Flammeovirga yaeyamensis: one gene and its partner. The protein of the gene in region 1 binds, or shares a complex with, the protein of each later gene. Links are inferred from orthologs where the notes say so. Each region holds a gene or a part of one and is shown on either strand. Other genes may lie near its edges.

Evidence for each region.
Region 2: the proteins of groL (region 1) and metK are in contact, whole or in part, in a cryo-EM structure (PDB 8P4O), measured with the Escherichia coli proteins. The link is inferred for Flammeovirga yaeyamensis from one-to-one orthologs.

What each region holds. Positions count from the first base shown.
Region 1 is NZ_CP076132.1:3,495,470-3,498,768, reverse strand. What follows is about bases 219-3,179. They hold groL (chaperonin GroEL), read right to left. Parts: upstream 2,538-3,179; coding sequence 900-2,537; downstream 219-899. Other genes in these bases: KMW28_RS13650 (co-chaperone GroES), read right to left, coding at 2,629-2,907; KMW28_RS13660 (transcriptional regulator), read left to right, coding at 219-833. Outside these bases: more of KMW28_RS13660, read left to right, coding at 177-218.
Region 2 is NZ_CP076132.1:4,054,109-4,057,384, reverse strand. The notes cover bases 184-3,121. They hold metK (methionine adenosyltransferase), read right to left. Parts: upstream 2,326-3,121; coding sequence 1,042-2,325; downstream 184-1,041. Other genes in these bases: KMW28_RS16000 (hypothetical protein), read right to left, coding at 2,348-2,929; KMW28_RS16010 (patatin-like phospholipase family protein), read right to left, coding at 184-964. Also shown: more of KMW28_RS16010, read right to left, coding at 1-183. UniProt on the Escherichia coli protein: Catalyzes the formation of S-adenosylmethionine (AdoMet) from methionine and ATP.

The DNA of each region.
Region 1 (3,299 bases):
ATAGCCTGGGTAAGCACAAATTGTGACTGTTGAACCCAGGCTATTTCTTTTTTTAGAGCCATAACATCGTGCAAGTTGATTTTTGTAGTAGTTTATTGATAATATTACATCAATGTGTTGATTATGAGCAATTTTTTTTAAATTAAGATACGCTTGAAATACAATACATACAATATATGACTCAAGAACTACTTAACTACTATGATAATTCCCCATTAGGCGTAACTATTTACAAACGATTAGCACCACATAAATTTGAAATATATTATTATAATGAAGCTGGTCGGGAAATGGATGGATTATCAGAGAATGAAACCAAGGGAAAGTTGTTGGAAACTGTTTTCCCTAATTGTGAGGAGATAGGATTATCTCAATTGTTGGAAAAAGTATATCTAGATGGGAAAACTCAGGTGATCCCCTTCATGGGTTTTAAATCAGATAATACGAAAACTATTCATAGAACGAATAGAGTACAGAAATTGGAAGAACCTTACGTTGTAAGTGTTTTCTCCGATGAGTCACAAACGTATTCTTATATACGTCAGATCGAAAAGGATAATAGAAAATTAAATCATGCCTTAGATTACACTTCACATCACTTAAGAGGGAATTTATCAACTTCTTTAGGAATTTTGGAGTTATTTGAAGCTACCGATGTATCTCGTGAAGAAAAACAGTTTTTACTAAATGTAATTAAGAAGAATCTTGAAAACATTGATTCTAAGATGCATCACTTGGTAGATTTACTGTATAAAGAAGTGAAAGAAGATGAGAAAATATTGAAAAAGCATAAGTTTAAAACCTTCCATTTGAAGAACTCAAGAGTATCATAAAACAAAAGGCTGTCTCTAATGAAAGAAACAGCCTTTTGTATATGTTTACTCTACCGATGATTTCGATTACATCATGCCTGGCATACCACCACCCATTGGAGGCATAGCAGGAGCTGCAGCACCAGCTTCTTCTTTCTCGTTAGAAACTACACAGTCTGTAGTTAACAACAATGAAGCTACTGAAGCAGCGTGCTCAAGTGCAAGACGAGTTACTTTAGTTGGGTCGATTACACCAGCCTCAACTAAGTCTTGGTACTCCTCTGTACGCGCATTGAAACCGAAGTTACCTTCACCTTCTAAGATTTTATTTACGATAACTGATGCCTCTAAACCAGCGTTACCCAAGATAGTTCTCAATGGAGCTTGGATAGCAGTTTTTACGATTTGAACACCAATTTCTTCGTCTGGGTGAGCTGTATCAACAGAATCAAGAACAGATGAAGCTCTCAATAGGGCAGTACCTCCACCAACTACGATACCTTCTTCAACCGCTGCTCTTGTTGCTGCTAAAGCATCATCCACACGGTCTTTCTTTTCTTTCATTTCTGTTTCAGTCGCTGCACCGATATAGATAATTGCAACACCGCCAGCCAATTTAGCCAAACGCTCTTGTAATTTTTCTTTATCGTAATCAGAAGTTGTGTTTTCAATTTGAACACGGATCTCAGCAACACGAGCAGCAACAGCGTCAGCATTACCTGCACCGTTAACAACAACAGTGTTGTCTTTGTCGATGATCATTTTCTCCGCAGTACCTAACATATCGATAGTCGCATCTTCTAACTTCATACCTGTTTCGTCAGAGATGACAGTACCACCTGTAAGTACAGCGATGTCTTGTAACATAGCTTTACGACGGTCACCAAAACCAGGAGCTTTAACTGCTGCTACTTTTAATGCACCACGGATTTTGTTTACTACTAATGTAGCCAATGCTTCAGAATCAACATCCTCAGCGATGATTACTAGAGGCTTGCCAGTTTGAGCTACTTGCTCTAATACTGGAAGCAATTCTTTCATTGTAGAAACTTTCTTGTCGTAGATCAAGATGTATGGAGATTCCATATCTGCTTCCATTTTCTCTGTGTTAGTCACAAAGTATGGAGAAAGGTATCCACGGTCGAATTGCATACCTTCAACAGTTTTTACTTCTGTTTCAGTACCTTTTGCTTCTTCAACAGTGATCACACCATCTTTACCTACTTTTTCCATCGCTTCAGCGATCATTTTACCGATCTCAGCGTCGTTGTTCGCAGAAATTGTTGCTACTTGCTCAACTTCTTTGTTTGTTTCAACAGTTTTTGAAGAGTTTTTCAACTCAGCAACGATGGCTTTCACTGCTTTGTCGATACCACGCTTCAAGTCCATTGGGTTAGCACCTGCCACTACGTTTTTGATACCTGTAGTGAAGATGGCTTGAGTAAGAACAGTGGCTGTAGTTGTACCATCACCTGCCTCATCAGCAGTTTTAGAAGCTACTTCTTTTACCAACTGAGCACCCATGTTTTCGATAGGCTCTGCTAATTCGATTTCTTTAGCTACTGATACACCATCTTTAGTAACGTGTGGTGATCCGAATGATTTTTCTAAAATAACGTTACGACCTTTTGGTCCCAAAGTAACTTTCACTGCGTTTGCCAATGCATCAACGCCTTTCTTTAATCCTTCGATTGCTTCTGTATCGAAATGAAGATTTTTTGCCATAATATTTTTAAGATTAAACGCTGATGTTCTCAGCGAAATAATGTTGTGTTAAATGTAATGTTGAAGTTTCCTTCTAAAATTTGAGTATAAATTAAACGATCGCTAAGATGTCCGCCTCACGCATCATCAAATAATCTGTACCGTCTAAGTTTAATTCTGTACCAGAATATTTACCATAAATTACAGTGTCTCCAACTTTAACTGTCAAAGGCTCGTCTTTTGTTCCGTTTCCTACTGCTACAACAGTACCTTTTTGAGGCTTCTCTTTCGCATTGTCAGGAATAAATAGACCTGATGCAGTTTTTGTTTCAGCTGCTGCAGGCTCGATAAGTACTCTGTCCGCTAAAGGTTTAATGTTCACTTGTGACATTGGAATCTATTGTTTTAAAAGTTATTAATCATTCAAAAAATAAAGTCTCCCACATTTTGGGATACTGACACTCGTTTTGCCAAGAGTGTGCCAATAGACTTTTTGATAAAAATTGTCAGTGAAATGTGTCAAAATGACGGGAAATGATTTTTGGAGGTAAGGAGATTGGAGATGATGTTGGGGGTGGGGGTCAAAATGACACGGTTTTTTTAGGTAATAGGTAATAACTAATAACTAATAGGGGTGACGCGGCGATGATTTTAATTTGGAACTAAGGAACTAAGGGGGGAGGGTATTCTATTAGGATAGAGTATCAAAATCCTATGAATTTATTTTTTTAGTTAGGAGTTAGGAGTTGCCAAAACTGGCGCAAATGTTAAGCGCTAGCGACA
Region 2 (3,276 bases), 560 kb from region 1 along the record:
AGTCGATCATTGTTCTAGCATACCTGTCGCCGATGGCCAGCAAAGAGTCTACTGGAGTGAAATCAGCTGCAGAATATTCATCAACAGGAACACCTAAATAAATATCTTCTTTATCGTCAAGTTCTTTGGGGTAGGTGTTATTCATGACAATGAACTTTAAAACATTGCCTTTGATAAGTTCTTCATCTCTATCATAAGGATATTCTTCAAACATATCATGTGCACCAAGGTTAACCGCAATGACCATGTCGGGATTAAATTCTTCCTTCATGACATCTACAGGGATGTTGTTGTAGATACCACCATCATATACATATTTATCTTGGATTTTTACTGGAGAAAAGACCAATGGTACAGCCATAGATCCACGAATAGCACTCATTAAATCTCCTTCACCCACGGCAATGGCTTTTCTTTCGAAGATATCAGATACTACGGCTCTAAAGGGAACATCTAGATTATCGAAATCATAATCAATTTCTTTGGAGCGTTTAAAAAGGCGGGCAGAAAGGTTATAATTCAGTAGACCAGTAGGGATAATTGTGGGATCCCATGATAAACCATAGATGGAATCATATTCAATATTAAAGTTCACCCATTCAGCTCCTCTTTCTTGTCGACCAAAATAAAATTGATCGTCGGTATTGACTTTACCTGATACCCAATCTTGGAATTGAGGGTCTCTGATAAACATTTCCAATTCATCAGTGGTGTAACCTGCAGCATAAAATCCACCAACAATTGCTCCCATAGAAGTACCCGTAATATAGTCAATTGGAATACCATATTCTTCAAGAACTTTGATGACGGTAATATGGGCAATACCTTTTGCACCACCACCACTTAGAACAAGGCCAACAGTTTTTCTATTTTTTGGTTTTTGATGAATAGATAAACTATCACTTGATTGCGCAAAAGTGATTAGGTTAGATAATAGGAGTAGAAGTATAAGAGTGAAACGCATATATCGTAAAATAAAAAAATCCTTGTTGGTGAAATTACCAACAAGGATTTAGAAATAATATTATTTATAGAAAAATATTACAATCCGAAAGCAGATTTAATCTTATCGACATAATCTAGTTTCTCCCATGTAAAGAATTCTACTTCTTTTTTCTCGATTGTAGTAGTCGTTACTTTCTTACCGTCTTTTTCTTCGATATTTCTGATTTCCAACTCAACTTCTTTAGTATATGGTTCTTGTCCCATATGACCGTAAGCAGCCGTTGGAGAGAAAATAGGGTTAGTAAGACCTAAACGATCAACAATTGCCTTAGGACGCATATCGAAAAGCTCGTTAACGATATTTGAAATTTCAGCATCTGTTTTGTCTACTTTTGAAGTACCGTAAGTTTGTACGTTCAATGATACTGGTGTAGAAACACCAATAGCATAAGCCACTTGTACTAAAGCTTCGTCAGCTACACCTGCAGCTACTAAGTTTTTAGCAATGTGTCTTGCAGCATAAGCAGCAGAACGGTCTACTTTAGATGGATCTTTTCCTGAGAATGCACCACCACCGTGAGCACCTTTACCACCGTAAGTATCTACAATAATTTTACGACCAGTCAAGCCAGCATCACCGTGAGGTCCACCGATAACGAATTTACCTGTTGGGTTGATGTGGAAGATAGTATCTGCATCGATCAAAGCATTTGGAATAACAGCAGGAATAACGTGTTTTTTCACATCTTCTGCAATTTGAGCCAATGCATCATCGTCTGATTTATTAGGGAACTCATCGTGCTGAGTAGAAACAACGATAGTGTGTACTCTTTTAGGAGTATTGTCCTCGTTATATTCAATGGTTACCTGAGCCTTAGCATCTGGTCTTAAATAACCGATTAATTCAGGCTGAGTTTTACGGATTTCAGCTAATCTTTTTACTAGACCATGAGAGAAAGCAAGTGCCATTGGCATATAGCTTGGCGTCTCTTTAGTAGCGTAACCAAACATCATACCTTGGTCACCAGCACCTTGATCTTTATCAACACCTTCACCCACGTTTACACCTTGAGCAATATCTGGAGATTGGCTATGTAATGCTACTTGAACACCACAAGAGTGAGCTGCGAAGTAATAATCTTCTTTATTGTACCCGATTTTGTCGATAGTCTCACGAACAACATCTGGAATTTCAACATATGCTTTTGTCGTAATTTCTCCAGCAATTACAGCTAAACCTGTAGTAACCATAGTTTCACAAGCCACACGTGAAGTAGGGTCTTGTGCCAACATAGCATCTAAAATTGAATCCGATATTTGATCGGCAATTTTATCTGGATGCCCTTCAGATACAGATTCGGATGTGAATAAATAGGTCATATTTCTATTATTTATGATAATCTCATTTAAATTTTACATTCCATTGAGTGATATACTCTGCTTTTTCAATGCTTGGAATTTTTCCTTCAAATACCAATTCTGATGTTCCCATTCGTTCGATCTCATAAGATTTTACAGTTTTGATATTTCTGTTCAGATTCCAATGGAAATTGTAAGAAGCAGAATCCACTTGTTGCAACATCAATTTCTTTGATTCTTCAGAATTTGGTAGTTGCGATGTGATGATATTCATCCAATTTACATTCTGAACCCATTCAGCTTTTTTTCTCTTCATTTTGATGAAAACCTCCTCCTTCTTAGAGAGGTTAATTTTCGAGAGAGCGGAATTGAATGCATGAATATCAACAAATGCAAAACGAATACCTAACCTCCAATGGGTAGAGTCTAATAAAGTCTTACAATTGTACACACCGGGAAGTGTATTTAATTCTCGGCTTAGCAATTGTAGAGGTTTTTCGTATTTTTTTGGTTCAAAAATGCGTTGATCGTTTTTGTCTTTATATGCAGAAATAATATTGAAGATATCTTTACTCTGAGAAAAATCAAAAGTAAAGGAATAATCACCTTTTCCGCTTTCTGTCACTTCTAACTTTTCTTGTAGCTCAAAGCATCCTGTTAAAAATAACAGTAGACAAAAAGAAATAATATGCTGTTTTAAACTTCTAAAAAACACTCAGCCCAAATTTTGGTTCATCCGTGAACTTATCAGTATAGACAGTATTGCAATGCAATGAATATGAAATTTTATGGAGTTAAACTCATCTTTTCACGAACACCTTCGTGGTGGGAGTTGGCACCTTGCTTTGAGGAGCGCAGGTTGCCAAGACTTCATAGGGCCCAATCCCTCTGCCTTTCTTGATAAGATTGCAATTGCAAATATAGAAATGTAATAAAGTAGTACAAAAGTCTTTGAAGTTTTTTTATCAAATA